DNA from 3 places in the Burkholderia sp. BCC1996 genome. Region 3 is predicted to be linked to each of the others. Evidence: predicted binding sites of a transcription regulator. Region 3 holds the regulator's gene; each other region holds the start of a gene.
What was found. Region 3 encodes FliA, which starts transcription of late flagellar genes. Its sites were predicted from a motif close to CTAAAGTTTNNNNNNNNNNNGCCGNTA; they were not measured.
Positions count from the first base shown of each region.

Region 1: flgM (flagellar biosynthesis anti-sigma factor FlgM) is a predicted target of FliA. The motif match lies at 8,346-8,372, and genes of this name have one in related genera.
Region 2: flgK (flagellar hook-associated protein FlgK) is a predicted target of FliA. The motif match lies at 6,379-6,405, and genes of this name have one in related genera.

Region 1 covers NZ_CAJPHM010000003.1:270,022-280,410, reverse strand. The annotation lists gene U4Z64_RS05505 (lytic transglycosylase domain-containing protein) at 1-856, shown strand, start outside; gene U4Z64_RS05500 (complex I NDUFA9 subunit family protein) at 914-1,876, shown strand; gene U4Z64_RS05495 (glutathione S-transferase family protein) at 1,931-2,578, shown strand; gene U4Z64_RS05490 (multifunctional CCA addition/repair protein) at 2,575-3,816, shown strand; gene U4Z64_RS05485 (XRE family transcriptional regulator) at 4,067-4,879, opposite strand; gene U4Z64_RS05480 (M24 family metallopeptidase) at 5,313-7,163, shown strand; gene U4Z64_RS05475 (flagella synthesis protein FlgN) at 7,458-7,898, opposite strand; gene flgM (flagellar biosynthesis anti-sigma factor FlgM) at 7,984-8,316, opposite strand; gene flgA (flagellar basal body P-ring formation chaperone FlgA) at 8,435-9,838, opposite strand; gene U4Z64_RS05460 (flagellar basal body rod protein FlgB) at 10,044-10,389, shown strand, end outside.
Region 2 covers NZ_CAJPHM010000003.1:255,332-265,720, forward strand. The annotation lists gene U4Z64_RS05395 (transcriptional regulator GcvA) at 25-909, shown strand; gene U4Z64_RS05400 (solute carrier family 23 protein) at 1,549-2,856, opposite strand; gene flgL (flagellar hook-associated protein FlgL) at 3,078-4,316, opposite strand; gene flgK (flagellar hook-associated protein FlgK) at 4,340-6,322, opposite strand; gene U4Z64_RS05415 (flagellar brake protein) at 6,515-7,270, opposite strand; gene flgJ (flagellar assembly peptidoglycan hydrolase FlgJ) at 7,504-8,502, opposite strand; gene U4Z64_RS05425 (flagellar basal body P-ring protein FlgI) at 8,503-9,681, opposite strand; gene flgH (flagellar basal body L-ring protein FlgH) at 9,687-10,376, opposite strand.
Region 3 covers NZ_CAJPHM010000022.1:59,859-70,247, reverse strand. The annotation lists gene U4Z64_RS27945 (DUF3443 domain-containing protein) at 1-405, shown strand, start outside; gene U4Z64_RS27940 (VOC family protein) at 551-1,048, shown strand; gene U4Z64_RS27935 (DUF805 domain-containing protein) at 1,409-1,789, shown strand; gene flhB (flagellar biosynthesis protein FlhB) at 2,228-3,427, shown strand; gene flhA (flagellar biosynthesis protein FlhA) at 3,424-5,526, shown strand; gene flhF (flagellar biosynthesis protein FlhF) at 5,523-7,295, shown strand; gene U4Z64_RS27915 (MinD/ParA family protein) at 7,288-8,106, shown strand; gene U4Z64_RS27910 (RNA polymerase sigma factor FliA) at 8,129-8,863, shown strand; S-adenosyl-L-homocysteine riboswitch at 8,942-9,058, shown strand; gene ahcY (adenosylhomocysteinase) at 9,093-10,389, shown strand, end outside.

The sequences.
Region 1 (10,389 bases), on a different contig from region 3:
CACGCTGCAGGCGAACCAGGAATTCGAGCAGGTCGCGGGCCAGTACAACTTCTACGGGCAGCTCGCCGGCGAAGAGCTTGGCCAGCGCACGTCGATCCCGCCGCGCACGAAGGTGAGCGATGGCGACATCGACGCGATGAGCAAGATCCCGGGCTTCGCGCTCGCGCAACGCTTCTACGGGCTGAACCTGCGTCTCGAAGGCAACCGCGAATGGAACTGGCCGCTGCGCGGGATGACCGATCGCCAGCTGCTCGCGGCCGCCGAATACGGCAAGCGCATCGACCTGCTCGACCGCACCGTCAACACGGCCGACCGCACGAAAGCCGAGCACGACTTCACGCTGCGCTACCCGTCGCCGTACCGTGACATCGTCGAGCGCTACGCGCAGTCGTCGGGCCTCGACATCGAATGGGCATACGGGCTGATCCGCCAAGAGTCGCGCTTCATCACGAACGCGCGTTCGTCGGTCGGCGCGGGCGGCCTGATGCAGCTGATGCCGGCTACCGCGCAGCTCGTCGCGAAGAAGCTCGGGATGGGCACGATCACGCGTGCGCAGATGCACGACATCAATACCAACATCCAGCTCGGCACCTGGTATCTGGCGGACATCTACAACACCTTCGACAGCTCGCCGGTGCTGGCAACCGCCGGCTACAACGCGGGCCCGGGCCGGCCGCGCCAGTGGCGCCAGGTGTTGACGCAGCCGGTCGAAGGCGCGATCTTCGCGGAGACGATTCCGTTCAACGAGACGCGCGACTACGTGAAGAACGTGCTGTCGAACACCGTCTACTACGCGGCGCTCTTCGAGGGCAAACCGCAGTCGTTGAAGAAACGCCTAGGCATGATCTCGCCCTGATCCGCAATCTTCACACTGCCGCGCGAGACGCGGCAGTGTTCTTTTGAGGACCCGAACATGGATCGCCAGACCGTCGCGCTGCTGGGCGGCACCGGCTTCATCGGCAGCCGGCTCGTCAACGCGCTGATCGACGCCGGCAAGCAGGTGCGGATCGGCACGCGGCGGCGCGAGCACGCACGCCACCTGCAGATGCTGCCGGTCGAGATCGTCGAGCTCGACGCGCTCGATACGCGCACGCTCGCCCGGTTCGTCGCCGGCGCGCATGCGGCCGTCAATCTCGTCGGCGTGCTGCACGGCGGCCGCGGCACGCCGTACGGGCCCGGGTTCGAGCGCGCGCACGTCGCGCTGCCGGCCGCGCTGGCCGCCGCGTGCGTCGAAGTCGGCGTGCGGCGCGTGCTGCACATGAGCGCGCTCGGCGCCGATTCGCACGGCCCGAGCATGTACCAGCGCTCGAAGGGCGACGGCGAGGCCGCGCTGCATGCGGTCGCGGCGACCGATTCGCTCGCGCTGACGATCTTCCGCCCGTCGGTCGTGTTCGGCCCCGGCGACGCGTTCCTGAACACGTTCGCGAACCTGCAGCGCACGCTGCCGGTGCTGCCGCTCGCGATGCCCGACGCGCGCTTCCAGCCGGTGTTCGTCGGCGATGTCGTACGCGCGTTCGTCAACACGCTGGATCTCGCGGCCGCGCACGGCAAGACCTACGAACTCGGCGGGCCGACCGTCTACACGCTCGAGCAGCTGGTGCGCTATTGCGGCACGCTGGTCGGCAGGCAGGCACGCATCGTGCGGCTGCCCGACGCGCTCGCGCGGCTGCAGGCGAGCGTGTTCGAATGCCTGCCCGGCGAGCCGGTGATCACGCGCGACAATCTCGCGTCGATGTCGGTGCCGAACGTGCTGTCCGGGCCGCTCGCACCGGAACTCGGGATCTCGCCCGCGAGTCTCGAGAGTATCGCGCCCGCGTATCTCGGCCATGCCGCGCGGCGCTCCCGCTTCGACTGGTTCCGCTCGCGCCGCCGCTAGGCGCCGCGGACCGTCGCTTCCGTCATTCACTTTCGCGCTTTCCGGAACACCGCCATGAAACTCGTCATTGGAGACAAGAACTACTCGTCGTGGTCGATGCGGCCGTGGCTGCTGCTCGCGCATTTCGGCATCCCGTTCGACGAGATCGTGATCGAGCTGCGCCGCGACGACACGGCCGCGCGCATCCGCGAGTATTCGCCGACCGGCAAGGTGCCGTGCCTGATCGACGACCACGGCGTCGCGATCTGGGATTCGCTCGCGATCGCCGAGACGCTCGCCGAGCGCTATCCGCAGTTCCCGATGTGGCCGGCCGATCCGCTCGATCGCGCGCATGCGCGCTGCATCTCGGCCGAGATGCATTCGGGCTTCGCCGCGCTGCGCACGCAGATGGGAATGAGCGTGCGCGCGTCGATGCCGGGGCGCGGCGCGACGCCCGAGGCGCTTGCCGACGTCGCGCGCATCGACGCGCTGTGGAGCGCGTGCATCGAGGCCTCGGGCGGCCCGTTCCTGTTCGGCGAATTCGGCATCGCCGATGCGATGTATGCGCCCGTCGTGATGCGCTTCAACACGTATGCGCCGGCGCTGTCGCCGGAAGCGGCCGGGTATGCGGCGCGCGTGACGGCACTGCCGGCGGTGCAGCGCTGGATCGATGGCGCGCGCCGCGAAACCAACGTGATCGCCGAATACGAACCGACGCCATGAACATCTACGCAGTAGGCGGAGCGATCCGCGACGAATTGCTCGGCGTGCCGGTGCAGGACCGCGACTACGTGGTGGTGGGCGCGACGCCCGAGCAGATGGCCGCGCAGGGCTTCCGGCCGGTCGGCAAGGATTTCCCCGTGTTCCTGCATCCGGACACGCAGGAGGAATACGCGCTCGCGCGCACCGAGCGCAAGACGGCGGCCGGCTATCACGGCTTCCAGTTCTACTATGCGCCGGACGTGACGCTCGAAGAGGACCTCGCGCGGCGTGACCTGACGATCAACGCGATGGCGCGCGAAGTGAGCCCGGAGGGCGCACTGGTCGGCCCGGTGATCGATCCGTTCGACGGGCAGGCCGACCTGCGCGCACGCGTGTTCCGACATGTCGGCGACGCGTTCGTCGAGGATCCGGTGCGGATCCTGCGGATCGCGCGCTTTGCCGCGCGCTTCGCCGATTTCACGGTCGCGGACGACACGCTCGCGCTGATGCGGCGGATGGTCGACGCAGGTGAAGCGGATGCGCTGGTGCCCGAGCGCGTGTGGCAGGAGATCGCGCGCGGGCTGATGGAGGCGAAACCGTCGCGGATGTTCGCGGTGCTGCGCGAGTGCGGCGCGCTTGCGCGCATCCTGCCCGAGGTCGACGCGCTGTGGGGCGTGCCGCAGCGCGCCGACTACCACCCGGAAGTCGATACCGGCGTGCACGTGATGATGGTCGTCGACTATGCGGCGAAGCAGGGCTATTCGCTGCCGGTGCGCTTCGCGGCGCTCACGCACGATCTCGGCAAGGCGACGACGCCCGCCGACGTGCTGCCGCGCCATGTCGGCCACGAAGGCCGCAGCGTCGACCTCATCAAGCCGCTGTGCGAGCGGCTGCGCGTGCCGAACGATTGCCGCGATCTCGCGCTGGTGGTCGCGCGCGAGCACGGCAACCTGCATCGCGTGATGGAAATGGGCGCGGCCGCGCTGGTGCGCTTCTTCGAGCGCAGCGACGCGCTGCGCAAGCCGGCGCGCTTCGCCGAGATGCTGCAGGCATGCGAAGCGGATGCGCGCGGCCGGCTCGGGCTCGACACGCAGCCGTATCCGCAGGCCGAGCGGCTGCGCGTGGCGCTGGTGGCGGCGCGCAGCGTCGACGCGGGCGCGATCGCGCGTGGTGTCGGCAACGATGCGATGCAGATCAAGGACGCCGTGCATCGCGCGCGGGTCGAGGCCGTCAAACAGGCGCTGGCGATCGCGGAATAGGCGGGGGAATCGGGGCGCGGACTGGGCTGGGAACCGGGTTGCGAACAGGCTTGGGAACTGGGTTGCAAACCGGGCCCGGGAATCGGGTTGCAAACCGGGCTGCGAATCGGGGCTGCGAATCGGGCTACGAATCGGGCTACGAATCGGGGCTACGAATCGGGGCTACGAATCGGGCCGTGAATCAGGCCGTGAATCGATTCCGCAAATCGTGCGGACCGCGCCGAGCGGTGCGCCGCCCGGCCGCCAGCCGTCATTTCTTCATGCGCTCGGCGGTGCGGCGCGCCGGCGTGGCGGCAGCCGGACGTTTGCCGGTGGCCGAGCGGGACTTCCCGGCAGCCGTCTTGGCCGCGGCGCGGGCCGGCTTGTCGGCGGGCTGCGCGGCATCCGCGTCGCGCTCCCGCTTCGGTGCCGGTTCGCGGCGGCTCACGCGCGGCTCGCCCGGCGTCGCGCCGGCATCGCGTGCGAGCAGCCTGATTTTCATCGCCGCGGATCCCAACTCGGCGCAGTTGTCGTCGAAGAGGGGCAGCGTGCCGACCGCGATCAGCTCCGCGGGCCCGTCGCCGACGTTCGCGACGCGATGGCGCTTCCTCGCGTCGAAGTGCAGCGAATCACCGGGCGACAGCGGGTAATCCTTCTTGCCGATCGTGTAGCAGAGCCGGCCGGTCAGCACGTACACGAACTCGTCGCCGCCGTGCGCGACCCATTCCGACCGGTAGCCCTCCATCATCCGGACCTTGAGCGCGTTGATCTGGCTGCCGTCGAAGGTGGTGGACAGGCGCTCGTACCACTGCGACGCGGCGTCGACCGCATACGGTTCGCGGCGGCCCGCGTGCGAGTCGGGCTGCGCCTGGCGCGGCTGGTCGATCAGCGTGCCGAGCGGTACGTCGAGCGCTTTCGCGACGTTGACGAGCGATGACAGCGAGATACCGGTCAGATGGCGCTCGACCTGCGACAGGAACCCGACCGACAGGTTCGCTTCGGTCGCGACTTCCAGCAGCGTTTTCTTCGCTTCCCGGCGCAGGCGGCGAATGCGCTGGCCGATACGCATGATGTCTGAATCCATGGATCTCTTTCGTGGCAACGAGTCGGGAGGCGAGCGAGGGGGGCGGTGCAGTCGCCGGACGTTGCCGTTCCGCGAATCGCACGAAGCACGGCCGTCGGGACGACGATGCGGGCGCATTGTACCGCGCAGTCGCGCCGGTCCGCCGCCACGCCGCGCACGGCGGTGCCGCCGTCGCGCACCGCACGCATCGGCAATTTTAGCCCTACGAAAATTTTAGCTTGACCTCAATTTCACCGTGCTCTAGATTCTGTCGCACGCATCAAACAAAGTTAAGTGAGACAAAAATTTTCCCGAGAGCCTGCTGCGGGAACGGCACCACGGCCCGGCTGCCCGCCGGGTCGCGCGTCGTCCGCGCTGGCAGCGTGCCGCGCGAGGCGTGCGCCATGCCGCGTGACGCCGCCGGCCGCCGACAACAATCCATAACGGGTATCCGATGATCGATCGACTGAAATACAGCTTCTCCGGCCTTCCCCCGTACGACGCGTCCGTCGCCGACACGCAGGCCGGCCTGTCGCGCCTGCTCGACGCCGCCCGGCTCGACGCGGTCGTGGTCACGTCGCAGGACGAGTACATCACCGAATACCTGCCGCGCCGCAACAACCCGCGCTACGCGCTGTCGGGCTTCGACGGCTCGGCCGGCTGCGGGATCTTCCTGAGCGCGGCGACCGCCGAGGCGCTCGGCGTGCCGCCGTTCGTGCTGTTCGTCGACGGCCGCTATCACCTGCAGGCCGAACAGCAGTGCGACCCGGCGCGCGTGCGCATCGAGAAGCTCGGGATGAGCGTGACGATCTGGCAGGCGCTGGCCGACTGGCTGCTCGCGCACGCGAGCCGGCTCGCGCGGGTCGGCTACGACGCGCTGCGGATCAGCGTCGCGCAGCGCGACCGGCTGGTCGAGCAGACGCAGGCGGCATCGCTCGACTGGACGGGCCTCGTCGAGCGCGAGATCGACCGCGCGATCGCGCTGCCGGGCTGGGTGGTCGAGCGGCCGATCTTCGAGCTGCCGGACGCGATGACCGGCGCGAGCGTCGCGCAGAACCTCGACGCGCTGAACCGGCGGCTCGCCGCGCACACCGGCGCTGCGCCCGGCACGACCGCGTTCTTCACGTGCGCGTCGGACGACCTCGCGTACCTGCTGAACAGCCGCGGCTATCACATCCCGAATGCGTCGTCGCACCTGGGCTTCCTGTTCGCTATCGGCGAGCAGGTCGCGCTGTTCCTGCCGGAGGGCTGCGACCGCTGCCCGGTCGAACTGGCGTCGTATCCGGCGCTGCACGTGATCCGGCGCGACTTCGCCGAACTCGAGCGCTTCCTCGCGCGGTTCGCGGTCGAGCATGTGTGTTATGGCTTCGAGTCGGTCAACTGCGCGCTCGTCGAGTCGGTGCGCCGCGTGTGGCCGCACGCGCGGCATGCCGACTTCAACCCGGTCGAGGCGCTGCGCGCCGGCAAGACGCCGGCGGTGCTCGACCGGTTCCGCGACGCGTTCGCGCGCAGTTCGGCGGCGATCGCTGAAACGATGCGCTGGGCGAAGGCCGGCGAGCCGGGGCAGCGCCATACCGAGTACGACCTGGCCCGCACGATCAACGACGCGTACGGCGCCCGCTCGGCGGTCGCGCTGACGTTCCCGTCCATCGCGGCGAACGGCGCGAACAGCGCGTTCGCGCACTACACGGCGGCGAGCGCCGACGTCGAGCTGACCGAAGGCGAACTCGTGCTGCTCGACAGCGGCGCGTATTACGACGCCGGTTTCGCGACGGACTGCACGCGCGTCGTGCTGCGCCGCACGCGGCCGGAGACGGTCGCGCAGCCGTGGCAGCGCGAGATCTACACGGTCGCGCTGAAGGCCTGCATCAAGGGGCTCGTCACGCGCTTCCCGAAGACGGCGACGGGCGGCGACGTCGATGCGGCGGTGCGCCAGGTGTGCCGCGACCACGGCTACGATTTCGGTCACGGCACCGGGCACGGCGTCGGGATCCACGTGCACGAGGGCGGCGTGCGGTTCGCGCCGGGCGCGCAGTACGGGCTGGTGCCGAACGCGGTGATTTCGGTCGAGCCGGGCATTTACGTGGCGGGCAAGGGCGGCGTGCGGATCGAGAACATCGTGATCGTGCGCGCGGACGACGACGCATCGGACACCGTCGCGTTCGAGAACATCGTCACGGTCGGCTACGACTGGGACCTGATCGACGTCGAACTGCTGAACGACGACGAGCGCGCGTACCTGCGCGACTACGAACGGCTTTGCGTGGAACGCGGCACGCAGGTCACTGCGTGTCCGCTGCTGTAAGGCGGGGAAGGGGCGCGCGGCCGCAGGCGGGCCGCGCGATGCACGCGCGGCGCGTCGCTGCGCCGGCGTGATCGGTCCGTCGGGAATCCGTACGTCAGAGAATCGGTACGTCAGAGAATCGGTGCGTCAGGGAATCCGTACGTCAGGGAATCAGTACGTCAGGGAATCCGTACGTCAGGGAATCAGTACGTCAGGGAATCAGTACGTCGGAGAATCAGTACGTCGGAGAATCAGTACGTCGGAGAATCAGTACGTCGGAGAATCAGTACGTCGGAGATTCAGTACGTCGGAGAATCAGCGCATCAGCGCCGATACCCGCCCGTCGGGCCCGTAGACGCCGGCCGGCGCGGGCGCCGAGCGCAGCACCGCGAGCGCGCGCTCGTTGTAGTCCATCCGGATCCGGATCAGCATCCCGTTGGTCGCATTGGCCTGGCGCGCGCGTTCGGCGGCCTGCAGCAGCAACTGCCAGCGGCCGGCGAGGCGTGCGTCGCGCTCGGCGGCCTGGTCCATCCCTTTCTTGCCGGCCGGAAAGCCGAGCGCGGACAGCTGCGTGTCGCGCGTGCGTTCGAGCTGCGCGAGCCGGTCGATCAGCGCGCTCTTCTTCTCGACGATGCCGGGCAGCATTTCAAGCGGCTCCGGCGTCGTCAGCGCCTTTTCCTCGTAGGCGAGCAGGGACGCGAACGCTTCGACCGTCGCGTGTTCGTCGTTGACCGTGGCCAGCAGCTCTTCTCTCATCGCGTCATGCTCGTCGCGCCGGCACGCGGGGCCGCATGCCGGCAAACCAGGGGACCGGTCAGGGCGTGACGGGCCCCGGGCCGGCTCAGTTGCCCTGCGAGCGCTGCTGTTGCAGCAGGTCGCGGGCGGTATTCAATACGCCGTCGGCGATCTTGTTCACGTCGATCGTCAACGTGCCGTTGTTCAGCGCGTCCTTGATCGACTGGACGAGGGCCGTGTCGATGTCGGCGCTGCCGGAGGCCGACAGCGAACGCAGCTGGCCGGACAGACCCGACAGGTTCACGCTCGTGTCGCCGCCGGTCGATCCTGCGTCGGCCGCCTGCGCGGACGACGACGAAGCCGCGCCGGATTGCGCGCGGGCCGCGCCGTTGCCGGTCGACGCGAGTGGGCTCGGGTTCGGAGTGGAATCGATCTTCACGGTGGGTTTCCTGGACGGTATGACCCAGATAACGGCCGGGTCGGCCCGAACTTTAGCATCGTGAGCCCGAAATTCTCCGAATAAACAATTCTTTACAATCTTGCGGTGTGATCCGGCCCTACAGCGGAATTTCGACGGTCCCGGCATCCTTGACGATCGCCGTGACGATTTGCCCTGCGGCCATCCGGACCCGCACCGACTGTCCCGGCGCCGCATTCGCGAGCGCGCTGCCCTCGGCCGAGATCGTGAAGCCGGGCCCGGCCGCGACGACCCGTACCGTCTGGCCGGCCGACACCGACGCGGCGCTCTTCAGCATGTCCTGGCGCAGCGGCAGCCCGGCCGAGATCCGCGCCAGCGCGGTCGCGCCGACCGCCTGCGCGGGATCGGTGATCACCGCGAGCGGCAGCACCGTCAGGTCGCCTTCGCGCGCGACGAGGTCGGCCGCGGTGAGCGGCTCGCCGGGCGCGATCTGGCGCGCGGCGACGTAATAGGTGGCCTGCACGGCGACCTTCGCCTGCAGGTAGACGGTCCACGGCCGCTCGCCCGCGCAGCGCACGCCTACCGTCGTGCGGCCCCACAGGCGCGCGCCGGTCGGCAGGAACGGCTCGAGCGTCGTGCACGCGGCGAGCCCGCGCGGAAACGCGGCCGCGACGGTCGCGGTCGTCTTGCCCGGCAGGCCCGCGACCTGCTGCCGCAGGAATGCGAGCGCCGTGCGCCGGATCGTGTCGGGGTCCTGCTGGCCGGGCGGTGTCGCCGGCTGGGGCGCGGCGGCTACCTGGGGCGGGTTGGCGGCAGCCGCCGGTGCGCGCGGGGCCGGCGCGGCTGAAGCGGCGCGGGCCGCGGCGAGGCGCGCGGCGATGGCCGGTCGCGCGGAATTCGATGCGGGGTCGGCCGCGCCGGCGACGACGGTCGCGACGGCGCCCGGATCGGCGGCGCGCAGGGGACCATAACCTGCGTTCGCTGCGTTCGCTGCGTTCGCTGCGTTCGCTGCGTTCGCTGCGTTCGAGGCGTTCGCGGCGTTCGAGGCGGTCGTGGCGTTCGTGCGCGCGGCGGCGTAGGCGGGGCGCGGCGTCGGCGCCGGCACGGCAGCCGGCGGCGGGACGTTCATCACGACCATCGAGCCAGCCGGCTGCGCCGCGTAGCCGGCCGCGGCCGCGCCGGTCACGCCGGCAGCACCACCCGCGCCACCTGCGCCACCTGCGCCACCTGCGCCACCTGCGCCACCTGCGCCACCCGCGCCACCTGCGCCACCCGCACCGACTGCACCGACTGCACCGACCGTCGTGGCCACACCTGTACCCGTACCCGAAGCCGTCCCCGAATTCCCTCCGAACTGACCGCCACTGGCCGCGTTCGCCTGCGCGAGCGCGGTCTCGGCCGTTTCGCCGCGGCCGGGAATCACGATCATCCCGTCGTCCGCGTGCGCGGCCGGCACCGCGAGCCACAGCGCCGCGGCGAGCGCGAACGCACGCGACCTGCGCGTGCCGCGTCCGTGGTTGCCGCGAAGTGCGCTGCCTGTCATCGCCGTGTCCTCGAAGCCGTTGATCCGATTCGCATTCTAGGGAGCCGGGCCGTCGCGCAAACGATGAATAGAGGGGGCCTTTGCCGCGTTATTCGTCCGATTGCCGGTTGCGCCCGCCGCCTACCATCGCTGTCATGGAAAAAAGCCCCTTGGGTCGCCATCCGGCGCAACGGGCGTGCAGCGCTTCATACGGAGAGACGCACACATGCTGGACAAACTCGATGCCGAATTCGCGTTCGGCCGACAGGCGCTCGACGTGCGCGCCTATCGGCAGGAGCTGCTGTCGTCGAACATCGCGAACGCCGACACGCCCGGCTACCAGGCCCGCGACGCCGATTTCGCGTCGACCCTCGCGCGCTCGCTGAAGCAGGCCGGCGGCGGCCTCGCGCCGAGCAACGCCGCGCAGCTGCCGATGGCGCAGCCGGCCGGCGTGGCGAGCGGGATGACGATGGTGTCGACGGCACCCGGCCACATGGCCGGCACCGCGAAGCTGATGCCGACCGGCGGCCCGGCCGACGACTACGGCCGCGCGCAGTACCGGATGCCGCTGC
Region 2 (10,389 bases), on a different contig from region 3:
CCCTTGTGATCTAGAATCACAAGCATGGCACGCGATCTCCCGCCCTTTTCCGCGCTTCGGGCCTTTGAAGCAGCGGCACGACATGAAAGCTTCAGCGCCGCCGGCGACGAGCTGCATGTGACTCATGGTGCCATCAGCCGGCAGATCGCCGGGTTCGAGGCGTGGCTCGGCAAGCCGGTGTTCCACCGCTACGGCAAGCGCGTGAAGCTCACCGACGAAGGCCGCCGCTATCTGGATACCGTCCGCGCCGCGTTCGACAGCATCGCGCTCGCCACCGAGCAGTTGCGCAACACCGGGGCCGCGCGCGTGCTGCGCATCAATGCGCTGCCGACCTTCGCGATGAAATGGCTGCTGCCGCGCCTGTCGCGGTTCCAGCGCGACGTGCCCAACGTCGAGCTGAAGCTGTCCACGTCGAACGCGCCGCTCGATGCGCTCGACGGTTTCGACGTCGCGATCCGCCGCGGCCCCGGCCACTGGCCGAACTGCACGAGCGGCCACTTCCTCGACGAAAGCGTGATTCCGGTCTGCAGCCCCGCGCTGCTCAAGCGCGCGCCGATCACCCGCGCGGACGATCTCGCGCGGCACGTGCTGCTGCATTCGGACACGCGGCCGGAAGGCTGGCGCGACTGGTTCGCGGCGGCCGGCGTGACGATGAAGGGGCGCAAGCGGCAGTCGTTCGACCACTTCTACCTGGCGCTGCAGGCGGCCGTCGACGGGCTGGGCGTCGCGCTCGGCCCGCTGCCGCTGATCGACGACGAGCTCGCGAGCGGGCGTCTCGTGATGCCGCTCGACGGGCCGCGCATCGCGACACGCAGCTACTGGTGGATCGCGCCGGGCACGCCGGCCGACGATCCGCTGGTCGCGCAGTTCTGCGCGTGGCTGGAAGCGCTGGGGAATGCGAACGGATGACGCGCGCCGCGTCGCCGCTACCCGATCGAAACGACGCGGCGTGCCACCTCACGTCCCCGTCCGCGTTGCAGGAATGAAACCGATCCGCGCGCAACGCCCGCGATTCCCCTGCGGAATCGATGTCGCGCGCCCCTGCGTTTCCCCGTCGTTCCCGCCACCGCACGTGAGGCCTGGCATGCGGCCGACCGGCCCACCGCCGCGCGTTTCAGCGCTGAAACATTTTCGCGTGCGCCACCTTGCACCGGCGTCACGCGGCCCCCGCCGAGCCCCTGTTTGCGCGAAAGTCCGCGTGCTGGCCCGTTGCTTGCTGATGCAGCCGTGCAGACGACGAACCCTGCACGGGCGAACGACCCGATGCAGGTGACAAACATTCATCCAGCGGGTCGGGGGAAATCATGTCGAAACTCATATCGGCCGTCACACGGCTGCTGTCCTGCATCACTGCCGCTGTTGCGCACCCGCTGATGCCGACGGCGCGACTTCGCACCGTCGAGATCCGCTGCGCCGACACGGTTCGCAACAGCACACGACGTCACGACACCGCGATCCGGTAAGCGAAATCCGCAGCCCCGGCGCGCGCACGCGCGCTACGACGATCATCCGCGCCGTTCGCGCGGGCATTGCCGCCGGCGCCGCGGCTCACACCACCGGCCCCGGCTCCTTTTCCTTGCGCAGGATCGCGTACAGGATGATCGCGCCGAACGTCGCGGTGCCGATCCCGCCGAGCCCGAAGCCGCCGATCTTCAGCGAGAAGTCGCCGGCGCCGAGCACCAGCGTGACGGCCGCGACGATCAGGTTGCGGTTGTCGGAGAAGTCGACCTTGTTGACGACCCAGATCCGCGCGCCCGTCACCGCGATCAGCCCGAACACGACGATCGACACGCCGCCGAGCACCGGGCCCGGAATCGTCTGGATCACCGCGCCGAACTTCGGCGAGAAGCCCAGCCCGATCGCGATCAGCGCGGCGACCGCGAACACGAGCGTCGAATAGATCCGCGTGACGGCCATCACGCCGATGTTCTCCGCATAGGTGGTCACGCCGGTGCCGCCGACACTGCCCGACACGATCGTCGCCAGCCCGTCGCCGATGAACGCACGACCGACGTAGCGATCGAGGTTGGTGCCCGTCATCGCGCTGACGGCCTTGATGTGGCCGAGGTTCTCCGCGACCAGGATCACCGCGACCGGCGCGAGCATCAGCATCGCGTGCGGATCGAACACCGGCGCGCGGAAGCTCGGCACGCCGAACCACGCGGCATGCGCGACGATCGCGAAATCGACCGGCTTGCCGAGGCCCATCCCGTTGGTCGCGATCGCATAGATCACGTAGGCGATCACCAGCCCGACGAGGATCAGCAGGCGCTGCATCATCCCGCGCGCGAACACCGCGACGCCGCCGACGCACAGCACCGTGACGAGCGCCATCACCGAGTCGAAGGTCGATGCCGACACGCCCTTGACCGCGATCGGCGCGAGGTTCAGCCCGATCACCGCGACCACCGCGCCGGTGACGACGGGCGGCATCAGCGTCTCGATCCAGCGCGTGCCGATGGCCTGCACCAGCGCGCCGAGCGCGACGTACACGACGCCGCACGCGACGATCCCGCCGAGCGCGACCGGGATGTTCGGGTTCGGGCCGCTGCCGCCGTAGCCCGTCACCGCGATCACGAGGCCGATGAACGCGAAGCTCGAGCCGAGGTAGCTCGGCACGCGGCCGCCGACCAGCACGAAGAACAGCAGCGTGCCGATACCCGACATGAAGATGCACAGGTTCGGGTCGAAGCCCATCAGCAGCGGTGCGAGCACGGTCGAGCCGAACATCGCGACGACGTGCTGCACGCCCATCGCGACCATCTGCGGCCACGCGAGGCGTTCGTCGGGGCCGACCACGCGCGAGACCGCGCCGGTCGGTTGCACCCGCCAGCGCGGGAAGTAGGAATCGGACATGGGGAAAAGGGCTCCTGTCGTACGCCGGCTGCGGGACGGTGCGCCGGTCTGGAATCTGGCGCGAGTTTACGGAGCGGAAATGGGGCTGGCAAGCGCGAACCGCCGGGGCGGCGGGCGTGCCTGCCGGGGGGCATCGGAGCGGCGCGACCGCGTCGGCGGCGGCCGGCCGGCGCACCGCGCGATGTGAGCGGGCGCTCACATCGCGGCGGACGCCACGCGGATCATGGATTGATGTACTGGAACAGCGACATGTTCTGCAGCTGCGCGTAGGCCTTCTGCGCGCCGCTCAGCGCGTTCTGCACCTGCAGGTACTGGCTGATGGTCGTGACCATGTTGGCGCTCGTCAGGTCCGACAGGTTGCTGGTCGTCTGCAGCGCCGCGGTCTGGTTGACGGTCTGCATCGCCTTGACCTCCTGCTCGCGGCCGCCGACCGACGCCAGCACGGTCGTGACGTTGCGCATCGAGTTGCCGATCTTCGTCGCGGCCGTGCTCAGCGTGTTCGACAGCGCGGCGGTCGCCGTCGGATTGCCGGCGACGGGCGTCTTCAACGCCGTGATCATCGAATCGAGCGTCGAGAACACGTCGACCCCGCTCGCCTGCGGCGCGGGCGTGACCGAAAAGGTGTCGGTGGGCGACGGCGTGCCCGACACGGCGACCTTCATCCCGTTGCCGAGCGCGATCGCGGTGCCCGACGTATAGGCCTGCGCGGGGCCGGGAGTCGGGGGTGAAATCGAGTTGTCGGTCACCGTGTAGGTCGGCGCGGCCGCGGTGCCGCCGAAGGTGATCGTGAACTGATGGCCGTTGGTCGCAGCCGACGGATCCGTCACCGTGACGTTGCCGATGGTGGCCGTGCCGGTGTTGGCCGCGCCGGCCGCCTGGACGGGCGAGTTGCCCAGCGCCTGCACCGACATGAACACCGAGAGGCCCGAGTCGCCCTGCGGCACGCTGCGCGAATCGTCGATCTGCACGGTGCGCGTGCCCGTATCGCCGACATAGCTGATGCTGCCGGCGGCGTCCTTCGTGAACGGCGCCGTCGAATTCTGGTAGCCGGCGAACAGGTAGTTGCCCGCGCCGTCGGTCGAGTTCGCGAGCGACACCAGTTGGTCGCGGTAGCCCTCGAGCTGCGCCGCGAGCGCTGCGCGGTTATTGTCGGCGAGCGAACCGTCGCCGGCGCGCACGATCGTCGACTGGACGCTGCCGAGTACGTTGCCGACGCTCTGCAGCGCCTGGTCCTCGGCCTGCAGCGACGCGAGCGCCGTGCTCTGGTTCGCCGCGTACTGCGACAGCGTGGCCGACGTCATCGACAGCTGCACGGCCTGCGCCGCGCCCAACGGGTTGTCGGCCGGCGTCGACAGGCTCACGCCGCTCGAGATCTGCTGGTAGAGCTGCGCGAGCTGGGCCTGCTGATCGTTCATCTGGCCGACGTTCAGCTGGTAGAACTGGGTCGTGGAAATCCGCATCGTTTCTATCCTCTCGAATCCGCTCAGCTGAACAGGCCCAGCACGGTCTGGAACAGCGAAGCCGCCGTCTGGATCACCTTCGCGTTCGCCTGGTAGAGCTGCTGGTACTGCATCAGGTTCGCGGCTTCCTCGTTCTGGTTCACGCCCGACACCGACTGCTGCGCGGACGTGATCTGGCCGACCAGCGCCGTCTGGGCGGTACTCGACGACTTGAGCTGGCTCGCCGCGTTGCCGATGTTGTTCACGTAGTTCGCGTAGGCGCCCGTGAGCGTCGTCGTGCCGCCGCCGAGGGTCTTCGCGTTGACGAGCCGCGACAGCGCGAGCGCGTTGCTGCCGTCGCTCGTGCCGCCCGCGTACGGCCCGATCGTGAACGAATCGCCGTCCGACGGCGTGCCCGACAGCGTGACGGTCACGCCGTTCAGCGCACCGGCGGCCGTGCCCGACATCGTCATCGCCGCGCCGGTCGACGGGTCGTACGGCACGGGGTCGGTCGGATTGCTGATCGTCACCGACGTCGGCGGCGTGCCCGGGATCGTCACCGTGGTACCGGCCGGGAAGCCCGACAGCGACTGCGTCGCCGCGTCGTAGGTCAGCTTGGTCGACGGCATCTGATAGCCGGAGGTCACCCCGCTCAGCGCGATCTTGGCGGTGCCGATGTTGGTGCTCGACGCCGACGTGACGACCGGCGACGCGGCCGCGATCGCCGAGCCGCTCGTCGTCGCGAGGCCGAAGCCCGTCAGCGCGCCGCGCGTCGGCAGCACGGTGAACTGGTCGCCGGCATTCATCGCGCCGGACGAGAACGAGAAGTTCAGCCCGCCTAGCGAGACCGGCATCGGCCCCGCCTTCTGGTCGACCACCGACCCGCTCGCGCGGTCGGTCAGCGTGTAGTTCGTGCCGTCATACGACAGCGTGTAGTCGCTCGTCGTCGGCTGCGACGCGTTGGCGAACGAGACGGACAGCGCCGCGTTGCCGGTATTGCCCTGGTTCGAATAGACGGTCGGGTTCGCCACCGTGAACAGGTTGCCGCCCGGATTGCCCGCCAGGTCGACGCCGAGCGCGTTCTGCCCGTTGACCTGCGCGGCGAAGCTGGTCGCGAGCGCGCCGAGCTGCGCCTGCGCGGGGTCGAGCGTCTGGCTGCGGAACGCGAGCAGGCCGCCAAGCGTGCCGCCCGACAGCGACGCATCGGGCAGCGCCTGGTTCGGCCCCGGCGGGTTCGCGCCGGCGATGCCCTGCGACACGACGGTCAGCTCGCTCGGATCGGACGACGACGTGACGGTCGCGAGCTGGTAGCTCTTGTCGGCAAGAACGAGCGGCTGGCCGCCCGCGAGGAACACGCTGTAGCCGCTGTCGTTGCGCACCACCTGCACGCCGGCGAGGCTCGACAGGTTCGACACCGCGAGGTCGCGCTGGTCCATCAGCTGGTTCGGCGGCTGCCCCTGGCTGCTCGCTGCCGAGATCTGCTGGTTCAGCTGCGCGATCTGCTTGGTGTACGTGTTGATCTGCGACACGGTGTCGGTGAGCTGCGTATTCACGCTCTGGCGCAGCGCGTCGTACTGCTGGCCGGCCGCGTTGAGCTGGTTCGCGAGGATTTGCGCGTTGCTGACCGCGGTCTGCCGTACCGACGGATCGGACGCGTTGTTCGCGACGTTCTGCAGCCCGGTGAAATAGCCCGTGATCCCGGTCGAGATGCCGGCCGTCGGGCTGCCGACGTAATTGTTCAGCTGCGCGACGAGCGAATACCAGGTCGACAGCGAGCCGCCCTGCGACTGCGCGCTGTTCAGCTGGTCGCTCAGGTACTGGCTGTACTGCCGCTGCACGGTGACGGTATTCACGCCCTGCGGCATGTAGCCGCTCGCCGTGTACTGACCGCTCGCCTCGGCATAGACCGGGCGCTCGACCGAATAGCCGGGCGTCGCGGCGTTGCTGATGTTCTGGCCGGTCGTCGTGAGGCCCCAGAGCGCGGCATTGAGGCCGCTGACACCGAGGTTCATGAGTGAGTTGGACATGCGCGATCCTGATGAGCCGGCCGCGCTGCGGCCGCCGGGTTGCGTGACTCCCGGTATAACGGCCGCGGATCGGAAAAATTGAGGGAAAAATGCGTGCGCGACGCGCGCATGCGCGTCGTCCGGCGAGCGGCCCGGCGCACGCTGCCGGCGCCGGTGCGAAAGCGGCCCAGAACCGGGCCGCGAGCGGATGCGTCAGGCCCGCGCGAGCGAGCGGCGCTTCATCTCGAGCTGCGTGATCAGGCGCTGCAGCGTGTTCTCCGCGCTGCCCGGCAGCGACATGAAGCGAAAGCCGAGCTGGTAGCGGCGCGAGCCGTTCGGCATCTGGGTCGAACGCTGCGACACGAGCTGCAGGTCGAGCGACAGCTTGCCGTGGCCGTTCAACTCGAGCTCGACGCCCGGCAGCAGCGTGCCGACATCGAGCGCCTCGACGCGCTCGTCGGCGGTCCGCAGGCCGACGCCGCCGAGCGACAGATTATGCACCTCGAACATGAAGCCCTCGCCGTCCGGCAACCGGCCGCGGCACAGGAACGGATCGACGATCGGTGCATCGACGCGGAAATACTCGCGGCGCTGGATGCACATCAGCACGTCGGGGAAATCGGCGACGAACGCGGGCAGCCCCTCGTAGCGCGTCTCGCGCGGCGTGTTCGTGGTGAATTCGACGCGCACGCCTTCCGGCGCGGCCGCGAAGGTGCAATGCGACGCGCCGAGGATGCCGGCGTTCTGCTCGGACAGCGCGCCCCAGTCGAACGTGAACGTGCGCGCGCCGACGTCGACCTCGAGCAGGCGCGTGACGAGCTGGCCGCCCGGGTACTGGACGGTCAGGAAGTCGCCCCGGTTCACGAGGTTGCGCAGTTGCACGCCGATCTCCAGCGGATTGCGGCGGGCGTAGTCGGGCCCGGAATGGCCCGCATCCAGGCTCGGATCGGTCGACGTTTCGATATTCATGGCTAGCCGGTTTTCTTTTCAGGGCGCCCGGGCGACCGGTGCGCAGTAAAACCGGGCCAGAACATGGCCCGGTTACAGGTCTCTCACACTTAGCGGCAGTGCTCACCGAAAGTTTAGATCGAAACGCCGGTATTTTTCGCGCAAACGTTGAAAACCGCGCGCGGCGGGATGCCGGGCACGGTTCGTAAGATTGTAAAAACGGCGGCAGGCGGGGCCGTTGCGGCCCTGCCCCGTCAGCCGATCTGCTGCATGATCGAGATCAGCTTCTTCGCGTAATTCGGGTCGGTCGCGTAACCGGCCTTCTGCATTCCGTGCGCGAAACCCTCGACGCTGCGGCTCGCGCTGAGCACGCCCGCATAGCGCGGGTTGTTCTTCAGCAGGTTCGCATAGTCGGTCATCGCGTGCTCGTACGAGTCGTACGCGCGGAATTTCGCGACCACACGGCGCGGCGTGCCGTTCACGTATTCGGTCGTCAGCGCCGACACCGTGCGGCCCGTCCAGCCCTTGTTCGCCTTGATGCCGAACACGTTGTAGCTCGTCGAGCCGTCGCTCGCGCGGATCTCGCGCTTGCCCCAGCCCGATTCGAGCGCGGCCTGGCCGACGATGAAGCGCGCCGGGATGCCGGTGGTCGCGCTCGCCGCCTGCGCCGGGCCGGCGAGCCGGTCGACGAACGCGTCGGCGTCCTGCACGCCGCTCGCGCCCTTCAGCGGCGGCGTCAGCGCGCTGCCGGCCGTATAGCCGCGCGAGCCGGCGAGCCCGCCGTTGTTCGCCGCGTTCGCGTAGGCCCGCGCCATCGCGTTCATCGCGGCGAGGCTGCCTTCGTTGCCCGACGTGCCCGAGCCGGCCGCACCCAGGCCCGCCGCAGCGAGCCCGGCCGCGCCCGCGTCGGCCGCCGTGTCGCTGCCCGTGCCCTGCCCCGCGTTGCGCAGCAGCTGCTTCATCAGCGCGTCGGCCACGCCGATCCCGCGCTTCGACATCTGCTGCGCGAGCTGCTGGTCGAGCATCGACGTGTACATCTTCGACGTGTGCGAATCGAGCAGCCCGCCGTCGGGCGACGCGTCGCGCATGCTCTTGAGCATCATCTGCGTGAACATCGCGTCGAACTGGCCCGCGACCGCCTTCGCACCGGCCTGCGGCGACTGCTTCGCCTGCGCGCGCAGCGCGTCGAAGCCCTGCACGTCGAGGGCGAAGCGCTGCGTCAGGTCGTTCGCGTTCGGAAGATTCGCCGCCATTCAGATCACCTCCAGGTCTGCGCGCAGCGCGCCGGCCGCCTTCATCGCCTGCAGGATCGACATCAGGTCCGCCGGCGTCGCGCCGAGCGTGTTCAGCGCCTTCACGACGTCGGCCAGGTTCGCGCCGGCCGTCACCATCTTGAGCGCGCCGTTGTCCTGCTTCAGCTGGATCTGCGACTGCTGCGCGACCACCGTCTGCCCGTTCGAGAACGGCCCCGGCTGCGACACCACCGGCTGCGTGTTGACGACCACCGACAGGTTGCCGTGCGCGACCGCGCAGCTTTGCAGCGTGACCATCTGGTTCATCACGATCGAGCCGGTGCGCGCGTTCAGGATCACCTTCGCGGCGGCCTTGTCCGGGCTCACGTCGAGGTTCTGCAGGCGCGCCATGAACGCGACCTGCTGCGCGGAATCCGCCGGCGCGGCGAGCTGGATCGTGCGGCCGTCGAGCGCCGTCGCGGTGCCCGGACCGAAGCTCGAATTGACCGCGGACACGATCCGCTGCGCGGTGCCGTAGTCCATGTCGTTCAGCTGCAGCTGCAGCACGCCGTTCATCTGCGCGATCGCGTTCGGCACCGCCCGCTCGACGATCGCGCCGCCGACGATCCGGCCGGCCGCGAGCTGGTTCACCTGCACGCGGCTGCCGTTCGCGCTCGCGCCCGCGCCGCCGACCGCCATGTTGCCCTGCGCGAGCGCGTACACCTGCCCGTCCGCGCCCTTCAGCGGCGTGAGCAGCAGCGTGCCGCCGCGCAGGCTCTTCGCGTTGCCGAGCGACGACACGGTCACGTCGAGCGCCTCGCCCGGCCGCGCGAACGGCGGCAGCGTCGCGGTCACCATCACGGCCGCGACGTTCTTCAGCTGCATGTTGTTCAGCGACGACGGCCCGCCGTTGGCCGAGCCGTTGTTGATCGAGATGCCGAGGTTCGCGAGCATGTTCGCGAGCGTCTGCGTCGTGAACGGCGTCTGCATCGTCTGGTCGCCCGTGCCGTCGAGGCCGACGACGAGGCCATAGCCGATCAGCGGGTTGTCGCGCACGCCCTGGATCTGCGCGAGGTCCTTCAGGCGCTCCGCGTGCGCGGGTGCCGCGCCGAGCGCGCACGCCGCCAGCACGAACGCGGCGGCGATCCGCGCGACGGCACGCGCACGGGACGACAGGCGGTGGAGAAGAGGCTGCTGCATCGTCATCACCACGGTGCGATGTTGAGGAAGAAGCGCTGCAGCCAGCCCATCGTCTCGGCTTCGTTGATGTAGCCCTTCGACGAGTATTCGATCTTCGCGTCGGCGACCTGCGTCGAATAGACGGAGTTCGCGCCCGAGATCGTGTTCGGGTTGACGACCCCCGAGAAGCGCACGAATTCGTTGCCCTGGTTGATCAGCATCTGCTTCTCGCCGCTGACCACGAGGTTGCCGTTCGGCAGCACGCCGGTGACGGTCACCGTGATCGTGCCGTTGAACGTGTTCGCGGCGCTCGCGCCGCCGGTGGCCGCGAACTTGTTGGTGCCGGCCGCCGACAGGTTCGCCTTCGCGAACAGCCCGCCGAGGAAGCCGGCCGTCGGCACGTTGAAGTCGGTGTTGCCCTGGCGGTTGGTGTTCGCGCCCGACGACTTGGTCGCGTTGATGTTCTCCGCGATCATGATCGTCAGGATGTCGCCGACGTTGCGCGGCCGCTGATCCTCGAACAGCGGCCGCCCCGCATAGCCGGGGTTGTAGATCGAGCCGGGCGCCTGCATCGACATCGGCATCGGCGGCTGCGCCGTCATCGGCTGCTGGATGATCGGGTCGCGCGGAATCTGCGCGCAACCGGCGAGCGCGGCCACCGCGACCGCGCACGCGGCGCGGACGGGGGCTGACGGGAGGAGGCGAACCTGCTTCATGGCGACGACGGGA
Region 3 (10,389 bases):
GCGTCGACGGTGCTGACGTCGACGACGACGGGCGACGTGAGTGCGACGTTCCTCGGCGGCAACGTGACCGCGTTCTTCGATACGGGCTCGAACGCGTACTTCTTCAACGATTCGGCGCAGAAGGCCTGTACGACCAACACGCAGTTCTACTGCCCGTCGTCGACGACCACCTATACGGCGACGCTGACCGGCCAGAACGGGAAGTCGGGCGGCGTGTCGATGCCCGTCGCGAACGCCGATTTGCTGTTCGCGAATGCGTCGACGTTCGCGTTCAACGACATCGCCGGCCCGTTCGGCGCGGCCGGCTGGCTCGATCTCGGCATGCCGCACTTCTACGGCAAGACGATCTACTTCGGGATGGACCGGACTGCGACCGGCGGCGCGCAGCCTTACGTCGCGTTCTGATCGCGCACGGACGGCAGCAGCAGGAAGGGGGCGAGCGATCGCCCCCTTTTTTTTAGGTTCGTCGCGGATTCCCGGGGAACGCCGCGCCAGCGCCTACGATATAAGACCGGCACCGGTGCCGGCACGACATCGAGGAGACAGCGCCATGAGCCAGCGTATCCAACGCATCACGCCGTTTCTGTGGTTCGACCACGACGCCGAGGCGGCCGCCCGCTTCTACGTGTCGGTGTTCGACGACGCGCGCATCCTGCACGTCGCCCGTTACGGCAAGTCCGGCGCGCAGGCGTCGGGGCAGGCGGAGGGCGCGGTGATGACGGTGTCGTTCGAACTGGACGGGCAGGCGTTTCTTGCGCTGAACGGCGGCCCGGCGTTCCCGCTCACACCGGCCGTGTCGTTCGTCGTCAACTGCCGCGACCAGCAGGAGATCGACCGCTACTGGGCGGCCCTGGCCGAAGGCGGCGACGAGCGCGCGCAGCAGTGCGGCTGGCTGCGCGACCGCTTCGGCGTGTCGTGGCAGGTGGTGCCGGTGCAGATGCCCGAACTGATGGCGGGCGACCCGGCACGCGCCGAACGCGTGATGGCGCAGGTGATGAAGATGAAGAAGCTCGATCTCGGCGCGTTGCAGCAGGCGGCGGCCGGTTAGCGAACGCCGGCCGGGACGTGCCGTTTTCGACGTGCGCGCGCGACGTCCGGCGATATTCCCGGCCGGTCGGTCAATCAGCGCAGAACGATCGTTTCGATTATCGAGCGAGATGCGTTTCACGCTGGTGTAATCAAGTCGTGGATTATCTTGCCGCTATTTATGTCAGGTCGCCGCGATTATAAAAATGACGTGACATGCGCGTTGGCGCTACGGCACGCCGCCGCTGCGGCCGCTCCAGTAATGCGAAAGACGGCGTGAGAGACGGTCAACATGCGAAAGGAGATGCGATGCGAAGAAATTCAAACTTATAATGCCCGCGTTGTTTCCGAGGTCGCCGATATAAAACATGAGGGCAATAAGATGAGTTTCAGTGAAGCCGTTCGTGCCGCACTCAATCAATACGCGAAATTCGAGGGCCGCGCGCGCCGCGCGGAATACTGGTATTTCGCGTTGCTCACGAGCGTCGTGTCGATCATCTGCCAGGCGATCACCATGGTGGGGCGCGACACGAGCGCGATCTCGCTGCTGCTGATGATCGTCGCGGCCGTCGTGTCGCTCGCGCTGGTGCTGCCGAGCCTCGCGGTCACCGTCCGCCGCCTGCACGATACGGGCCGCTCGGGCTGGTTCCTGCTGATCGCGCTCATTCCGCTCGTCGGCGGGATTCTGCTGCTCGTATGGATGTGCTCGCGCGGCACCAACGGCCCGAATCGTTTCGGCTCGGATCCGATTCCGGTGATCTGAGCGCCGCCCGCCCCGACGCGCGACGCCGTCGTGTCGGGGCGGGCCGACGATCGCTTCACGGCTGCCTTGCTTCGCTGCTTGGCAGATCCCACGCTTCCCCGTTTCCCCGTTTCCCCGTTTCCCCGTTTCGCCGTTTCGCCGCTTCGCCGCTTCGCCGCTTCGCCGCGTCACACCTTCATCCACATCACCACATCGCCACGTCACCACGTCACCACGTCACCACGTCACCACGCCACCGCGCCACCGCGCCACCGCGTCACCGCGCCGCCGCGCCCGCGAACGCGTTTTCCATCGTCTCCCCGCGCGCCGCCCCCGCTCGCCCGATTCCTCGAAATACCCCCCTTTCCCGGCTTTGCTCGACCGATCGGCGTTTGACGGGCGCATGAATAATCGGTGTCACTGGAGAACGGCATTTCGCCGTACCCGACTGGAGGCCCCGTGGCAGACGAGAGCGATCTCGACAGAACCGAAGCCGCCACTCCGAGGCGCCGCGAGAAGGCGCGCGAGGAGGGGCAGGTCGCGCGTTCGCGCGAGCTGGCTTCGTTCGCGCTGCTCGCGGCCGGGTTCTACGGCGCGTGGCTGCTCGCGGGTCCGTCGGGCGCCCACCTCCAGGCGATGCTGCGCGGTGCGTTCGCGTTCGACCGCGCCACCGCGTTCGACACCCACCGGATGCTGTCGGCGGCCGGCAGCGCGAGCCTCGAGGGTCTCGCCGCGCTGCTGCCGATCCTCGCGCTCACCGGCCTCGCCGCGCTGCTCGCGCCGATGGCGCTCGGCGGCTGGCTGATCTCGCAGAAGACCTTCGAGCTGAAGTTCGACCGCCTGAACCCGATCTCGGGCCTGGGCCGGATGTTCTCGATCCAGGGGCCGATCCAGCTCGGGATGTCGCTCGCGAAGACGCTCGTCGTCGGCGGGATCGGCGGGATCGCGATCTGGCGCAGCAAGGACGAGCTGCTCGGTCTCGCGACCCAGCCGCTCGGCTCGGCGCTCGCCGATGCGCTGCATCTGGTCGCCGTGTGCTGCGGCACGACGGTCGCCGGGATGCTGGTGGTCGCCGCGCTCGATGTGCCTTACCAACTCTGGCAGTACAACAAGAAGTTGCGCATGACGAAGGAAGAAGTGAAGCGCGAGCATCGCGAGAACGAAGGCGATCCGCACGTGAAGGGCCGCATCCGCCAGCAGCAGCGCGCGATCGCGCGGCGCCGGATGATGGCCGCCGTGCCGAAGGCCGACGTGGTCGTCACGAACCCGACGCACTTCGCCGTCGCGCTGCAGTACACGGACGGCGAGATGCGTGCGCCGAAGGTCGTCGCGAAGGGCGTGAACCTCGTCGCCGCGCGCATCCGCGAACTCGCGGCCGAGCACAACGTGCCGCTGCTCGAGGCGCCGCCGCTCGCGCGTGCGCTGTATCACAACGTCGAACTCGAACGCGAGATTCCCGGCTCGCTGTACTCGGCTGTCGCCGAAGTGCTCGCGTGGGTCTACCAGCTCAAGCGTTTCCGCTCGGAAGGCGGCGCCTTCCCGGCCGCGCCGGTCGATCTCGACGTGCCGGCCGACCTCGACAAGGGGTCGTCGGTCGCCGCCGACGACGAGCGTGAAGAAGCCGAAGACACGCTCGGCAAGCAAGGGAACGCAGCATGAGCACCCCGACCACCGGCCTGTTCGCCAAACGCCCGAACCCGTTCGCGGGCACCAACCTGCGCGCGCTCGCGGGCCCGATCCTCATCTGCATGATCCTGGGGATGATGATCCTGCCGCTGCCGCCGCTGCTGCTGGATCTGCTGTTCACGTTCAACATCGCGCTGTCGGTGATGGTGCTGCTCGTCAGCATGTACACGATGAAGCCGCTCGACTTCGCGGCGTTCCCGAGCGTGCTGCTCTTCTCGACGCTGTTGCGGCTGTCGCTGAACGTCGCGTCGACGCGCGTCGTGCTGCTCGAAGGCCACACCGGCCCGGACGCGGCCGGCCAGGTGATCGAGGCGTTCGGCCACTTCCTCGTCGGCGGCAACTTCGCGGTCGGCATCGTCGTGTTCGTGATCCTGATGATCATCAACTTCATGGTGATCACGAAGGGCGCGGGGCGGATCGCCGAAGTGTCCGCGCGCTTCACGCTCGACGCGATGCCCGGCAAGCAGATGGCGATCGACGCCGACCTGAACGCCGGCCTCATCAACGAGGAGCAGGCCCGCAAGCGCCGCCTCGCCGTGTCGCAGGAAGCCGAGTTCTACGGGTCGATGGACGGCGCGTCGAAGTTCGTGCGCGGCGACGCGATCGCGGGCCTGATCATCATGGCGATCAACGTGATCGGCGGGCTGATCGTCGGGATGGTGCAGCACGACATGAGCTTCGCAGCGGCCGGCACCAACTACACGCTGCTGACGATCGGCGACGGCCTCGTCGCGCAGATCCCGTCGCTCGTGATCTCGACCGCGGCCGGCGTGATCGTGTCGCGCGTCGCGACCGACGAGGACATCGGCACGCAGATCACCGGCCAGCTGTTCACCAACCCGCGCGTGCTCAACATCACTGGCGCGATCATCGTGCTGATGGGGCTGATCCCGGGCATGCCGCACGTCGCGTTCCTCGCGCTCGGCGGCGGCGCGATCTGGCTGGCCCGCACGCAGACGCGTCGCGCGGCGGCCCGCGTGGCGGCCGGCGACGTGACCGAGATCGCACCGCCCGCCGCGCTGCCGGGCGACAGCCACGAGGCGACGTGGGACGACGTGCAGCTGATCGATCCGCTCGGCCTCGAAGTCGGCTACCGGCTGATCCCGCTCGTCGACAAGAACAGCGACGGCGAGCTGCTCAAGCGCATCAAGAGCATCCGCAAGAAATTCGCGCAGGAAATCGGCTTCCTGCCGCCGGTGATCCACATCCGCGACAACCTCGAGCTGCGGCCGAACGCATACCGGATCGCGCTGAAGGGCGTCGAGATCGGCACGGGCGAAGTGTTCCCGGGCCAGTGGCTCGCGATCAACCCGGGCCAGGTGACGGCCGCGCTGCCGGGCGCCACGACGCAGGACCCGGCGTTCGGGTTGCCGGCCGTGTGGATCGACGTCGCGATGCGCGAGCAGGCGCAGGTGTACGGCTACACGGTCGTCGATGCGAGCACGGTCGTCGCGACCCACCTGAACCATCTGGTCGTGCAGCACGCGGCCGAGCTGCTCGGCCGCCAGGAAGTGCAGTCGCTCGTCGAGCGCACCGGCAAGGATGCGCCGTCGCTCGTCGAGGACCTCGTGCCGAAGACGATCTCGCTGACGACGCTGCAGAAAGTGCTGCAGAACCTGCTCGAGGAAGGCGTGCCGATCCGCGACATGCGCACGATCCTCGAGGCCGTGTCCGAACACGCGGGCCGCGGCGACGCGTACGAGATCACCGCCGCGGTGCGGCTGTCGCTCGGCCGGGCGATCACGCAGCAGTGGTATCCGGGCGCGGGCGAGATGCAGGTGATGGGCCTCGATTCGAATCTCGAGCGCGTGCTGTCGCAGGCGCTCGCCACCGGCGCGAACCCGGGCCTCGAACCCGGCCTCGCGCACAACCTTCTGACCGGCACGCAGCAAGCGATGCTGCGTCAACAGAATCTCGGGCTGCCGCCCGTGCTGCTGGTGCAGCACGCGCTGCGCGCGATGCTCGCGCGTTTCCTGCGCCGCAGCCTGCCGCAACTGAAAGTGCTGTCGTATGCCGAAGTGCCGGACACGCGCACGATCAAAGTCGTTAACGTCATCGGGGGTTCCGCTTGAACATTCGCAAATTCACCGGCGCGACCAGCCGCGACGCGCTCCGCCTCGTGCGCGAGGCACTGGGTGCCGACGCCGTCGTGCTGTCGAACCGCACGCTCGATGACGGCAGTGTCGAAATCGTCGCGCTCGCCGATTCGGATCTCGCCGCGGTCGCGCCGCCGGCCGCGGCCCGGGCGCGCAGCCTTCCGCCGCGCACGCCGGAATCCGTGCCGGCCGCAGCCGTGCCGGGCATCGTGTCGCGCCCGGGTGCCGGGCTCGCGCGCCCGGCCGTCAATCCGTATGCGGCAGGCGAGGGCGGGCTCCCGGACGTGTTTTCCTCGGTGTTCGGCGCGCGCGCCGAAGCGACGGAGCCGGCCGCGGAATCGACCGCCTTCGACGCGGATGCCGACGCGCACGCAACGGCCGCGGCATCGGCTGCGCCCGTTGCGCCGGTCACCGCTGCCGGCACGCCGTCGGCAGCGTCCGAACCCGCGCCGTGGCTCGTCGAGCACGCGAAACGCCTGACCCAGCAGCGCGAAGCGCTGATCGCCCGCGCGCAGGCCGCCCCGCAAGCGCCGGCCCGCACGCAGCACGACGCCGCACCCGCGACGCCGGCCGCCTGGGCGCGCGACATCGTGCGCGACGCCGAGCGCCGGATGCCGTCCGCCGCTGCTGCGACGGCCCGCCAGGGCGAAACGAGCGCCGCGAAGCCGGCCGAACGCACGCGCCTGTCCGCCGAGGCTGCCGCCGCGGTGGCCGACGCGGTGAAGGCGCGCGTCGAGAGCATCGTCAACGACACGGTGATGCACGAGCTCGGCGCGATGCGCGGGATGATGGAAGCGCAGTTCGACAGCCTGATGTGGCATGACCGCCAGCGCCGCAGCCCGGTGCACGGCGCGCTGACCCGGCACCTGTTCTCGGCCGGCTTCTCCGCGCAGCTGGTGCGCATGCTGGTCGACAACCTGCCGTCCGGCGACGGCGCGCAGACCTTCGAGCAGGCCGCCGACTGGGCGCAGTCGGTGCTCGCGGCGAACCTGCCGGTGCTCGGCAGCGAAGACGCGCTGATGGAGCGCGGCGGCGTGTTCGCGCTGATGGGGCCGACCGGCGTCGGCAAGACGACGACCACCGCGAAGCTCGCCGCGCGCTGCGTGATGCGCTTCGGCGCGAGCAAGGTCGCGCTGCTGACCACCGACAGCTACCGGATCGGCGGCCACGAGCAGCTGCGCATCTTCGGCAAGATCCTCGGCGTCCCCGTGCATGCGGTGAAGGATGCGGGCGATCTCGAGCTCGCGCTGTCCGAGCTGCGCAACAAGCACATCGTGCTGATCGACACGATCGGCATGAGCCAGCGCGACCGCGCGCTGTCCGACCAGATCGCGATGCTGCACGGTGCGAACGCGCCGGTGCAGCGCCTGCTGCTGCTCAACGCGACGAGCCACGGCGACACGCTCAACGAGGTCGTCCAGGCCTACCGCAGCGCGGCCGACCATCCGCACGCGGCACATCCCGATCTCGCCGGCTGCATCCTGACCAAGCTCGACGAGGCGACCCACCTCGGCGGCGTGCTCGACACGGTGATCCGCTACAAGCTGCCGGTCCACTACGTGTCGACCGGCCAGAAGGTGCCGGAGAACCTGTACGTCGCGTCGACCAAATTCCTGCTGAAGAGCGCGTTCTGTGTGCCGCGCGACGGCTCGCCCTTCGTGCCGCAAGACGAAGACATGCCGACGCTGCTGTCCGCACTGACCGCACGTTCCACCGCCGAGCTGCACGAGGTGCGATTTGGATAAACGGATCATCGATCAGGCCGAAGGGCTGCGGCGCCTGCTGGCCGGGCGCGCGTCGCGCATCGTCGCGGTGACGGGCGGGCCGGCGGGCGTCGGCTGCACGTCCACCGTCGTGAACCTCGCGGCGGCGCTGACCGCGCTCGGCAAGGACGTGCTCGTCGTCGACGAGCGCGCCGACGTGCAGTCGGCCACGGCGACGCTCGCGGGCGCGTGGCTGCGCGACGGCGAACGCACGCGCGTCGCCGCCGGCTTCGGCCTGTGCGCGGCCGCGCGGCTCGCACGCGACGGCTACGACGATACGGAACTGAGCGACTTCGTCGACGGCCAGGCCGACATCGTGCTGGTCGACGCGCAGCTCGGCGCCGACGGCGGGTTCTCCGCGCTCGCGCGCGAAGCGCACGACGTGCTGATCGTCACGCGGGTCGCCGCGCAGGCGATCACCGAGGCGTACGCGTGCATGAAGCGGCTGCATTTCGCGCACGCGGTCGCGCAGTTCCGCGTGCTGACCAATCACGTCGGCAGCCACGCCGACGCGAGGACCGCATTCGACAACCTCGCGGGCGTCGCGAGCCGCTACCTGACGGTGTCGATCGCCGACGCCGGCTGCGTGAACGCCGATCCGCTCGTCGAGCATGCGCGCGACCTGATGCATACCGCGGTCGACGCGTTTCCGTCGTCGGCCGCCGCGCGCGATTACCGGCAGATTGCCGCCGACCTGCTGTACTGGCCGATGCGCCCGGGCACGGGCGCGGGGCGCGCCGTGCATGCGGGCGGCAAGCCGTCTTACGAGGCGGGTGCGGCGCACGCCGCGTGAGCGCCACCGCAAGGAGAGAGCCATGATGTACAACGCTCAGGGAAAGATGACCCAGGCCGACGTGCTCGCGCAATACGCGCCGCTCGTGCGGCGCCTGGGGCTGCAGCTCGTCGCGAAGATGCCGGCGAGCGTCGACCTCGACGACCTGATCCAGGCCGGCATGATCGGCCTGATGGACGCGGCCGGCCGCTACAAGGAAGACCAGGGCGCGCAGTTCGAGACCTACGCGACCCAGCGCATCCGCGGCGCGATGCTCGACGAGCTGCGCAGCAACGACTGGCTGCCGCGCAGCCTGCGCAAGACGTCGCGCGAGGTCGAGCACGCGGTGCACCAGGTCGAGCAGCAGCTCGGCCGCTCGGCGAGCGAGACCGAGATCGCGCAGCACCTGAAGATGCCGCTCGACGAATACCAGGGGATGCTGCAGGACCTGCACGGCAGCCAGCTCATCTATTACGAGGATTTCGACCGCGCGGCCGACGACGAGCCGTTCCTCGACCGCTATCGCGTCGATCACGCCGATCCGCTGTCGGCGCTGCTCGACGACCACCTGCGCGAGGCGCTCGTCGACGCGATCGACCGGCTGCCCGAGCGCGAGAAGCTGCTGATGTCGCTGTACTACGAGCGCGGGCTGAACCTGCGCGAGATCGGTGCGGTGCTCGAGGTCAGCGAGTCGCGCGTGTGCCAGCTGCACAGCCAGGCCGTCGCGCGCCTGCGCGCGCGGTTGCGCGAACAGGCGTGGGTCGGCGCGGAGAACTGACCCCTTTCATTGCGCCCACGCGCGCCGATGCCGCGCGCGGCGCGCATTTCCCGCGCCGATTTGCTACAATCCTTCCCGTTTTCCGAGGAGCGTTGCGACGGACCATCCTGCGTCCGCCAGGCTCGGAAAGCTTCACCAAGCAGCCGTGCGGCGATATTTGCACCGGCCCCGCTTCCTGAACGGCGCTCACGTCACCAATTTCTAGAACTTTTTTAGAAAGGAGGGCGTGATGAACGCCATTATCGATTCCAAGGCTTCCACCGATTACATCGTCGCCGACATGGCGCTTGCCGGCTGGGGCCGCAAGGAACTGAACATCGCCGAGACCGAAATGCCGGGCCTCGTGCAGATCCGCGACGAATACAAGGCGCAGCAGCCGCTGAAGGGCGCGCGCATCGCCGGTTCGCTGCACATGACGATCCAGACCGGCGTGCTGATCGAGACGCTGAAGGCGCTCGGCGCCGATGTCCGCTGGGCGTCGTGCAACATCTTCTCGACGCAGGACCACGCTGCAGCGGCGATCGTCGAAGCCGGCACGCCGGTGTTCGCGTTCAAGGGCGAGTCGCTCGACGAATACTGGGAGTTCTCGCACCGCATCTTCGAATGGCCGAATGGCGAATTCGCGAACATGATCCTGGACGACGGCGGCGATGCAACGCTGCTGCTGATCCTCGGCTCGAAGGCCGAGAAGGACCGTTCGGTGATCGCGAAGCCGACCAACGAGGAAGAAGTCGCGCTGTACAAGTCGATCGCGAAGCACCTCGACGCGGACCCGACCTGGTACTCGACGCGCCTCGCGCACATCAAGGGCGTGACCGAAGAAACCACGACCGGCGTGCACCGCCTGTACCAGATGGAAAAGGACGGCCGCCTGCCGTTCCCGGCGTTCAACGTGAACGACTCGGTCACGAAGTCGAAGTTCGACAACCTGTACGGCTGCCGCGAATCGCTCGTCGACGGCATCAAGCGCGCGACCGACGTGATGATCGCGGGCAAGGTCGCGGTCGTCGCGGGCTACGGCGACGTGGGCAAGGGCTGCGCGCAGTCGCTGCGCGGCCTGGGCGCGACCGTGTGGGTCACCGAAATCGACCCGATCTGCGCGCTGCAGGCGGCGATGGAAGGCTACCGCGTCGTGACGATGGAATACGCGGCCGACAAGGCCGACATCTTCGTGACGGCGACCGGCAACTACCACGTGATCAACCACGATCACATGAAGGCGATGCGCCACAACGCGATCGTCTGCAACATCGGCCACTTCGACTCGGAAATCGACGTCGCGTCGACCCGCCAGTACCAGTGGGAAAACATCAAGCCGCAGGTCGACCACATCATCTTCCCGGACGGCAAGCGTGTGATCCTGCTGGCCGAAGGCCGCCTCGTGAACCTCGGCTGCGCGACCGGCCACCCGTCGTTCGTGATGTCGAACTCGTTCGCGAACCAGACGCTCGCGCAGATCGAGCTGTTCGTGCGCGGCAACGAGTACGAGAACAAGGTGTACGTGCTGCCGAAGCATCTCGACGAAA